Regions from separate parts of the Paenibacillus sp. IHBB 10380 genome, predicted to be linked through region 2. Evidence: a T-box and tRNA genes for the amino acid it is inferred to sense, from the RefSeq annotation. Region 2 holds a T-box; the other holds one or more tRNA genes.
What was found. A T-box is a leader RNA that pairs with one kind of tRNA and senses whether it is charged. The one in region 2 lies ahead of UB51_RS08210 (alanine--tRNA ligase), so its partner is inferred to be a tRNA-Ala.

Region 1 (5,493 bases), 2.4 Mb from region 2:
CTGGCTCAGGACGAACGCTGGCGGCGTGCCTAATACATGCAAGTCGAGCGGAGTTGATGGAGTGCTTGCACTCCTAATACTCAGCGGCGGACGGGTGAGTAACACGTAGGTAACCTGCCTGTGAGACTGGGATAACTACCGGAAACGGTAGCTAATACCGGATAATACATTTTCTCTCCTGAGGGGATGTTGAAAGGCGGAGCAATCTGTCACTTACAGATGGACCTGCGGCGCATTAGCTTGTTGGTGAGGTAACGGCTCACCAAGGCGACGATGCGTAGCCGACCTGAGAGGGTGAACGGCCACACTGGGACTGAGACACGGCCCAGACTCCTACGGGAGGCAGCAGTAGGGAATCTTCCGCAATGGACGAAAGTCTGACGGAGCAACGCCGCGTGAGTGATGAAGGTTTTCGGATCGTAAAGCTCTGTTGCCAGGGAAGAAGATTCAGGAGAGTAACTGCTCCTGGAGTGACGGTACCTGAGAAGAAAGCCCCGGCTAACTACGTGCCAGCAGCCGCGGTAATACGTAGGGGGCAAGCGTTGTCCGGAATTATTGGGCGTAAAGCGCGCGCAGGCGGTCATTTAAGTCTGGTGTTTAATCCCGGGGCTCAACCCCGGGTCGCACTGGAAACTGGGTGACTTGAGTACAGAAGAGGAGAGTGGAATTCCACGTGTAGCGGTGAAATGCGTAGATATGTGGAGGAACACCAGTGGCGAAGGCGACTCTCTGGGCTGTAACTGACGCTGAGGCGCGAAAGCGTGGGGAGCAAACAGGATTAGATACCCTGGTAGTCCACGCCGTAAACGATGAGTGCTAGGTGTTAGGGGTTTCGATACCCTTGGTGCCGAAGTTAACACATTAAGCACTCCGCCTGGGGAGTACGGTCGCAAGACTGAAACTCAAAGGAATTGACGGGGACCCGCACAAGCAGTGGAGTATGTGGTTTAATTCGAAGCAACGCGAAGAACCTTACCAGGTCTTGACATCCCTCTGAATCCACTAGAGATAGTGGCGGCCTTCGGGACAGAGGAGACAGGTGGTGCATGGTTGTCGTCAGCTCGTGTCGTGAGATGTTGGGTTAAGTCCCGCAACGAGCGCAACCCTTATGCTTAGTTGCCAGCACATTATGGTGGGCACTCTAAACAGACTGCCGGTGACAAACCGGAGGAAGGTGGGGATGACGTCAAATCATCATGCCCCTTATGACCTGGGCTACACACGTACTACAATGGCCGGTACAACGGGCTGCGAAATCGCGAGATGGAGCCAATCCCACCAAAGCCGGTCTCAGTTCGGATTGCAGGCTGCAACCCGCCTGCATGAAGTCGGAATTGCTAGTAATCGCGGATCAGCATGCCGCGGTGAATACGTTCCCGGGTCTTGTACACACCGCCCGTCACACCACGAGAGTTTACAACACCCGAAGTCGGTGGGGTAACCCGCAAGGGAGCCAGCCGCCGAAGGTGGGGTAGATGATTGGGGTGAAGTCGTAACAAGGTAGCCGTATCGGAAGGTGCGGCTGGATCACCTCCTTTCTATGGAGAATTGTTTCCTGTAATGGAAACATTCAAATCGAAGTGAATTCACTTCAAACTTTTACATCATCCCATTTGTTCAGTTTTGATGGAATTTATATGGGGCCATAGCTCAGCTGGGAGAGCGCCTGCCTTGCAAGCAGGAGGTCAGCGGTTCGATCCCGCTTGGCTCCACCAATAATTTCATTCAACTTGATCCTTGAAAACTAGATAACGAAACGAATTTGCGATTTAGAACATTCTTTTTATCTAAATTCAATTCCTTGTGAATTGAACAAAGTGTAAAAGTAGCGGCAAAGTATTCAGTTTACTGAATACCAGCCAATAATGTAATGCGAATGTGTTGAGGCTGGAGATCCTTTGGAAGCTTGTTTATACCATTTATGGTAGAAATAAGCGGACAACAGAGCGCCAGACGCAATACAAGAGCATAATGGTTAAGCTACTAAGAGCACACGGAGGATGCCTAGGCGCTAGGAGCCGATGAAGGACGTGGCGAACAACGAAACTGCCTCGGGGAGCTGTAAGCAAGCTTTGATCCGGGGGTGTCCGAATGGGGAAACCCAGCTGTGGTAATTCGCAGTTACTCATTCCTGAATACATAGGGAATGTAGAGGCAGACCAGGGGAACTGAAACATCTAAGTACCCTGAGGAAGAGAAAACAATAGTGATTCCGTCAGTAGCGGCGAGCGAACGCGGAACAGCCCAAACCAAGGAGCTTGCTCTTTGGGGTTGTGGGACGTCTCACATGGAGTTACAAAGGATTAGATTAGGTGAAGAGGTCTGGAAAGGCCCGGCATAGAAGGTAAAAGCCCTGTAACCAAAAATCTAATCCCTCCGAGACGGATCCCGAGTAGTGCGGGGCACGTGAAACCCCGTATGAATCTAGCAGGACCATCTGCTAAGGCTAAATACTACCTAGCGACCGATAGTGAAACAGTACCGTGAGGGAAAGGTGAAAAGCACCCCGGAAGGGGAGTGAAATAGAACCTGAAACCGTGTGCTTACAAAAAGTCAGAGCCCTATTAATGGGTGATGGCGTGCCTTTTGTAGAATGAACCGGCGAGTTACGTTCCCGTGCAAGGTTAAGGTGAGAAGCCGGAGCCGCAGCGAAAGCGAGTCTGAATAGGGCGAATTTTAGTACGTGGACGTAGACCCGAAACCGAGTGATCTACCCCTGTCCAGGGTGAAGGTGCGGTAACACGCACTGGAGGCCCGAACCCACGCATGTTGAAAAATGCGGGGATGAGGTGGGGGTAGCGGAGAAATTCCAATCGAACTCGGAGATAGCTGGTTCTCCCCGAAATAGCTTTAGGGCTAGCCTCGGAAATAAGTCGTGGAGGTAGAGCACTGATTGGGTGCGGGGCCCGCAAGGGTTACCAAACTCAGTCAAACTCCGAATGCCATAGACTCGAATTCCGGGAGTCAGACAGTGAGTGCTAAGATCCATTGTCGAAAGGGAAACAGCCCAGACCATCAGCTAAGGTCCCCAAGTGTGTGTTAAGTGGGAAAGGATGTGGAGTTGCACAGACAACCAGGATGTTGGCTTAGAAGCAGCCACCATTGAAAGAGTGCGTAATAGCTCACTGGTCGAGTGACTCTGCGCCGAAAATGTAACGGGGCTAAACACGCCACCGAAGCTATGGCTTGATGCTTTGCATCAGGGGTAGGGGAGCGTTGTATGCAGGTTGAAGGTGTACCGTAAGGAGCGCTGGACAGCATACAAGTGAGAATGCCGGTATAAGTAACGAAAAGATCAGTGAGAATCTGATCCGCCGAAAGCCCAAGGTTTCCTGAGGAAGGCTCGTCCTCTCAGGGTAAGTCGGGACCTAACGCGAGGCCGAAAGGCGTAGTGGATGGACAACAGGTTGAAATTCCTGTACCACCGTAATCCGTTATGAGTAATGGGGTGACGCAGCAGGGTAGTGACGCGGACTGATGGAAGTGTCCGTCTAAGCAGTGAGGCTGATGTGTAGGCAAATCCGCACATCAATAAGGCTGGGCTGTAATGGGGAGCGAAAATTATAGTAGCGAAGGTCATGATCTCACACTGCCAAGAAAAGCCTCTAACCAGGAGAAGGTGCCCGTACCGCAAACCGACACAGGTAGGCGAGAAGAGTATTCTAAGGCGCGCGGAAGAACTCTCGTTAAGGAACTCGGCAAAATGACCCCGTAACTTCGGGAGAAGGGGTGCCCCGGTAGTGTGAATAGCACGAGGGGGCCGCAGTGAAAAGGCCCAAGCGACTGTTTAGCAAAAACACAGGTCTGTGCGAAGCCGCAAGGCGAAGTATACGGGCTGACGCCTGCCCGGTGCTGGAAGGTTAAGGGGAGTGGTTAGGGGTAACCCGAAGCTATGAACCGAAGCCCCAGTAAACGGCGGCCGTAACTATAACGGTCCTAAGGTAGCGAAATTCCTTGTCAGGTAAATTCTGACCCGCACGAATGGCGTAACGACTTGGGCGCTGTCTCAACGAGAGATCCGGTGAAATTTTAATACCTGTGAAGATGCAGGTTACCCGCGACAAGACGGAAAGACCCCATGGAGCTTTACTGCAGCTTGATATTGGATTTGGGTACGATCTGTACAGGATAGGTGGGAGCCTAAGAAGTAGGAGCGCAAGCTTCTATCGAGGCGCCGTTGGGATACCACCCTGATCGTATCTAGGTTCTAACCTAGGACCGTAAACCGGTTCGGGGACAGTGTCAGGTGGGCAGTTTGACTGGGGCGGTCGCCTCCTAAAGAGTAACGGAGGCGCCCCAAGGTTCCCTCAGAATGGTTGGAAATCATTCGAAGAGTGCAAAGGCAGAAGGGAGCTTGACTGCGAGACCTACAAGTCGAGCAGGGACGAAAGTCGGGCTTAGTGATCCGGTGGTACCGCATGGAAGGGCCATCGCTCAACGGATAAAAGCTACCCTGGGGATAACAGGCTTATCTCCCCCAAGAGTCCACATCGACGGGGAGGTTTGGCACCTCGATGTCGGCTCATCGCATCCTGGGGCTGAAGTAGGTCCCAAGGGTTGGGCTGTTCGCCCATTAAAGCGGTACGCGAGCTGGGTTCAGAACGTCGTGAGACAGTTCGGTCCCTATCTGTCGTGGGCGCAGGAAATTTGAGAGGAGCTGTCCTTAGTACGAGAGGACCGGGATGGACGCACCTCTGGTGTACCAGTTGTTCCGCCAGGAGCATAGCTGGGTAGCTACGTGCGGACGGGATAAACGCTGAAAGCATCTAAGCGTGAAGCCCCCCTCAAGATGAGATTTCCCAATTAGTAAGACCCCTTGAAGACGACGAGGTAGATAGGTTGGAGGTGGAAGTGCAGTAATGCATGGAGCTGACCAATACTAATCGGTCGAGGGCTTATCCTAAAAGTTTCATGAAGTGAAACTACTTCGGAAGCATATGCTGTTTTAACATTGCAAATTCGTTTCGTATCTAGTTTTCAAGGATTAAACCTTGTGCTGATTTTAAATTGCATCTCTTTAGGGGAATTGAATATTTTGTATAAGGTATACAAAGTAGACAAGCAGTTGAAAAATCCTGTTTGGTGGCGATAGCGGAGGGGTTCCACACGTACCCATCCCGAACACGACCGTTAAGCCCTCCAGCGCCGATGGTACTTGGACCGCAGGGTCCTGGGAGAGTAGGACGTCGCCAAGCAAAAACCACTGTTGATTTTATCAACAGTGGTTTTTTTCTATATATTTATACAAAGTTACGTTAGGATATCAAATTTTAAGCAAACCCTTCATTATTATTAGAATACTTTTGTATATTTAGGTCCACACTAAAATTAACCCCACCTCTTGGCAAAATAAAAAAATATGATATAATATTAACAAAGTCAAAGAAAGTCAAAGTCAACAGTGTTGAAATAATGATTTGTTTCAATAACCTGAAATACACATGCTATATATGCGTCTCAATTAGATCAGTGGCAAGTTTTCGCGACTCATTC
Region 2 (5,493 bases):
AAAGGGATGAGACATATGCGCCGGAAATCCGTATCACCTCAAACAACTGAACTGGAATGGCTTCAAGCATCTTACGACAAGAAGAAGAACCGTTCACTTGAACTTGGTGTAAAAGCAATTGATACGCTTATTAAAGAGGGTAAAACGGTTTCTTACCGAACTGTTTCGGACAAATCAAAGGTTATTGATCCAGAAGGAATAGGTATCCACCAAAACACAATTCGTAAGAACCAAGAACTTCATAATCATTTTCTTCAGTATAGAACAACCAAGGTTTATAATCCGCGCAAAAGGTCATCTAAGCCCTTAGATAATGATCTGGATGCTTTCAAGCACATAAAACAGGATCGCGACATAGATCGAGTCAGACAGCGTTATATGCAGTTAACAAAGCCAGAATTGGTTGATCTACTGATTCGGATGGAACAGTATATTGCATATCAGAATCAGCATTGGCTGAAAAGTGAATTTGAGAAGTTTATCAACGAATGAATCCTATCTCTATCTCTTTAACAAGCAATAACCTTCAAAGAAAAGGGCAGATTAACTAATTTCTGCCCTTTTCAAAAGTGGGGCGAATTTCTGGGGAAAATCCATCATGCCACAAAGGGTTATCACCTCCGCTCCGGAGGCGATACTTCCCCACCCAAGTTTGTTGTACCTCCTGATTATTTCACAGGTAAACAGGAATGTGGAATTGAGGTTGGGGAGAATTATAATTTGGCTAAAGTCAGAGGATGCGAAGCAACCGAATTACCAAAGCTGATGGTAGAATCGACAGACTTATACCTTATAAAAAATAGTGGAATTAAATTGACGGAGCAAGTTGAGTGTGATAGCATTGGTTTAACTTAAAACGAAAAGGCTATGATGAGAAATAGTAGGTATTAGGGATCTCACAGAGAGAAGATGGTTGGTGCGAATCTTCATTGATCTAATAGTGAAGCAGTCTCGGAGCTGTGAACCGAACAGAGGAATCTTAGTAGGCTTCAACGGAGTTCCACCGTTATTCAGGAAACAATATCGGAGATATCCCGTATTGATAGAGTGCAGAGAAATCTGAAATTAGGTGGTAACACGGACATAATAGTTCGCCCTAAGTTGACAAGAAATATGTCAGCTTAGGGCTTTTTTGTTTTATTTCTTCTCGTTTGAATATTTGCAAAATAATTTTCCGAGAATAATTAATAATTGAAATGGAGGTATTGAGCATGGTGAAAATGACACCAGATGAGTTAAGAAAATCATATATTGATTTTATGAAAGGAATAGGGGCTAGCCAAGTGCCCTCTTCTAGCTTGTTACCAGAAAATGATCCCTCAACGTTGTTTACAGGAAGTGGAATGCAACCTATGGTTCCATATTTATTGGGGGAAAAGCATCCGATAGGTAATGAGATTGCTAATATTCAGAAGTGTTTAAGGACAGTGGATATTGATGAAGTAGGAGATACGTCGCATCTGACATTTTTTGAAATGATAGGTCGATGGGAGTTTAAAGCAAATGAAAATAACTATAAGAAAAAGCAAATCGATGCCATTTGGAATTGGCATATTATCGAATTAGGAATTGATCCTGGCAGGCTGTATATCAGTGCTTTTATAGGAAGTGATGATTTGAATATACAGAAAGATACGGAAGCCATTCATATCTGGTCAGAAAAATTTAAATCAGTTGGTATAGAACCTATCATTGAAGATGATCCCTATCAATATGGGGCATCTAGAGGTGGAAAAATATTCTTATACGATGAAAAAGAAAATTGGTGGAGTCGAGCCGGAAGTCCATTGGATATGCCTGTTGGTGAACCGGGTGGGTCTGATAGTGAAATGTTCTATGATCTTGAACCAGGCGGTGATTCACTGGATCATCCTGCTTCTGTAAGCGAGAGGTTTTTAGAAATTGGGAACAACGTATTTATGTGTTACAAAAAAGAAGACACAGGATTTGTAAAAATGCAAAATCCCAATATTGATTATGGAGGCGGATTAGAAAGGGTTGCAACAGCCCTTAATGGTGACAAGGATATTTATAATACGGCTTTCTTCCTTAATCCCAAGAAAAAATTGATGGAGTTAAGTGGTAAACAATATACTGACGATTTAAAGTCGTTTAGAATCATACTTGATCATGTGAGAGCGGCTACTTTTCTAATTAATGATGGTGCGGAGCCAGCTAATAGTGATGCAGGGTATATAACAAGAAGGTTATTAAGAAGGGCGATTCGTGCAGGTAAAAAAATAGGTATACAAGGAAGTTTTGTGGGTGAGTTGTCTGAAGTTTATATAGATGAAGCAACAGCTTATGAGGATTTGATCGGTAATAAAAAGAAAGTTATCGAAATAGTAAATAAGGAAGAAAATCTTTTCTATAGAACTTTACAGCAAGGAGAATTTGAAATACAAAAACATCTTAAGAATAAGGGTAAAGTTACAGGTGCAGATGCCTTTTATTTTTACGAAACATATGGGTTTCCCTTGGAGTTGACGGAAGAGTTTCTAACTGAAAGTGGATATAGCATGGAGGACAAGGCGTCTTATATAGAGGCGGCAAAGAAACATGCTGAAAAGAGCAGAACTGCTTCTGCGGGTAAATTTAAAGGTGGATTAGCTGAACATTCAACAGAAACAACAGCGCTGCACACGGTATCTCATTTATTACTTGCTGGTTTAAGGGAAGTTTTAGGTGATCATGTTCATCAACAAGGAAGTAATATTACTTCAGAACGATTACGGTTTGACTTCAACCATGATGAAAAACTTACGCCAGAGCAAATAGCTGAGGTGGAAAAGTATGTGAATGATGCGATTTCATCAAAAGCAGTTACCTATATTTCAGAGCTGCCTAAAATTGAAGCGAAAGAATGTAATGTTGAAGGGAATTTTTGGGATAAATATCCGGATATCGTTAAGGTGTATACAATCAAAGATAACGAAGGGAAAGTTTGGAGTCGAGAAGTATGTGGAGGACCTCATGTAGAAGATACAACAAACTTAGGAAAGTTCAGTATTAAAAAAGAACAATCTTCTGCTGCTGGAGTTAGAAGGATTAAAGGAGTAATTAATAAATATTTCCAGAACGCGGAACAATAGCTGATGTTTTAGGATTGCCATTTGTAACAACGTTATGAGTTGCCGGGAATCCAGGATGAATGATAAATCCGGCAATCGAAGAGGGTTTGGTACCGGAGCACAGTATTCAAAGAAAAAGCAATTCGGATTAAATCCGAATTGCTTTTTTACTGCAAGAAAGGGGAACTTATAAAAAACAGAACGAAAATCATTAAATCGATTTATAGACATATGTACAAAATACTAGTTTTGTGTATTAGTCTAGACAATGGCAGCCGTTCAATTGCCATGTTGACTTATGGGTCTTCCCTTTCGGTTGCTTGGTATCCCCATCATTTGGTACTTTAATCAAGAAAAAGGGAAGGTGATTATATTGAAATGGCTGATACGACGTGTCCATAATTAGTTGGTTATGGATTTCGCTTGTATTTCTTAACTTTGTTTTATTATCGGCAACACGAATCCAATTTCTAAACTACTTAAACTCTTTATTCCGATGAATGTGGACTGAAACAAAGAATGATATGATAAACAGGATTATTGCCGTACACGATGACACCATACTGACTAACGGGTGACGAAGCTCCATGCCTCCTGTAACAGGCGCCAGTAATGCGGCAAGTACCAGCATAATCCCTATAGCGCCAAATCCCGAAAAGAATACGACGAGTTCATTTTTTTCCGTACCGATCCTCAGCATTATTGGATACATCAAAGCCACTGATGTGATCGACAACGTAAGTCCGAATCCAAAACTATATATCACAGCCCGAGAATCGAGTTGCAAACCTACAACATAGACAACTGCAAGAGTAAGCAAACTCATCATCACTCCAAAGAGGATCAGTATGGAGAATGACACGTACTTCGCCCCAATAATAGTTCGGCGTCGGATCGGTAGCGTCAGTTCAAATTTGTTCCATCTGGAGGTTTCATCCACTCGCAGCGAGGTGCCAGTATTGGCAATAAACAGGAATATTTGTATGCCAAAAATCATCGAAATCATCGTCGTATCCTTGAGTACCAAAGGAACCAATGCTAAAAAACCGGCTATTACTAAAGCTAAGCGGATATTGCTTGCCATAGAATAAAAATTGTTGCGGATTAGTCCCCTCATTTATTTATCCCCCTTGACCAGTAACAGCATAATTTCATCAATGGTCACATCATCGACGATGATTTCATGATGCTTCTTGGCAAAACTCCCTTTGTTAGAGATCAATACATCGATTTGTAGTCCTCTTTTCCTGTATGCAAGATACTCTAACTTGTCAAGATTCTGAAACTGCTCCACTTTGCAACGGGCAATTCCATATTTGTACAACAGCAAATCTTTTTGCTCTGTTAAAATGATTTTGCCATTGTGAATAAACGTGATATAATCTGCAATTTTTTCCAAGTCACTGGTAATGTGTGAAGACATGAGAATGGAATGCTCTTCATTTTCCACAAACTCTAAAAACAAATCTAGCATCTCTTCTCTGACAACAGGGTCAAGGCCGGAAGTAGCCTCGTCCAACAGCAGCAGTTTTGCTCCATGCGACAAAGCCACTGCCACGGCTAGCTTCATAGTCATGCCACGTGACAGATCTTTTATTTTTATGTGAGCAGGCACCTGAAGTCTGCGGATTAGATTCCGGAAGAGATCGCCGTCCCATTTTTGATAAATATCATTAAACACCGCAGCTAACCTGTTGGCAGTTAGAGCCTCGGGGAAATTAATTGCATCAAACACAACCCCGATATTGTTGAGGATGTCAGTTCGTTCCTCCGTCATTTCTTCGCCAAAGATTTTGATCATCCCGCTGTCTCGCTTGACCACATTCAAAATTGAACTAATGGTCGTCGTTTTGCCCGCCCCATTCTCTCCCACAAATCCCATGATACTTCCTTGAGGAATGGAAAAAGAGACATTATCCAAACTAAAATTGGAACCGGGATAGGTCTTCGAAAGGCTTTTGACTTCTAAACAATAATTCATCGACTAGTCCTCCCTGTAATACAACTTTAAAAGCTCTATGAGTTGTTCTAAATTTATCCCGCTAGTTCGTGCGGTTTCCGTGGCCAACCTTAAATATTCTTCAATTATTTTCTGCTGTTCTTCTTGGATAAAATTTCGATTTTGTGCGGAGATAAAACTACCTCGTCCAACCGTCGTTTCAATAAACCCATCACGTTGCAAATCTTCATATGCTTTTTGCACCGTGATCACACTTACATGGATCGTCTTGGCGAGCGAACGCATAGATGGAATTGGATCGCCTGTTTTTAATTCTCCTTTCATCACCATCGCTTTGATTTGTGAAGAGATTTGTTCATAGATTGGCTTACTCGTATTACTGCTGATAACAATTTCCAATTAAGCTCACTTCCCGTAAGTGTACTTACCGTTCAAGTACATTGTATATCAATACAGTACAGT

Region 1: it has a tRNA-Ala gene. The T-box ahead of UB51_RS08210 (alanine--tRNA ligase) is inferred to sense a tRNA for this amino acid. The anticodon was not compared.

The regions. Positions count from the first base shown of each region.
Region 1 covers NZ_CP010976.1:4,320,157-4,325,649, reverse strand. Annotated here, with positions in the region: rRNA gene UB51_RS19765 (16S ribosomal RNA) at 1-1,538, shown strand, start outside; tRNA gene UB51_RS19760 (tRNA-Ala) at 1,640-1,715, shown strand; rRNA gene UB51_RS19755 (23S ribosomal RNA) at 1,974-4,903, shown strand; rRNA gene rrf (5S ribosomal RNA) at 5,079-5,195, shown strand.
Region 2 covers NZ_CP010976.1:1,911,220-1,916,712, reverse strand. Annotated here, with positions in the region: gene UB51_RS08220 (hypothetical protein) at 1-50, shown strand, start outside; gene UB51_RS08215 (hypothetical protein) at 16-492, shown strand; gene UB51_RS29260 (hypothetical protein) at 721-855, shown strand; T-box leader at 859-1,102, shown strand; gene UB51_RS08210 (alanine--tRNA ligase) at 1,212-3,092, shown strand; gene UB51_RS08205 (ABC-2 transporter permease) at 3,547-4,188, opposite strand; gene UB51_RS08200 (ABC transporter ATP-binding protein) at 4,189-5,052, opposite strand; gene UB51_RS08195 (GntR family transcriptional regulator) at 5,056-5,430, opposite strand.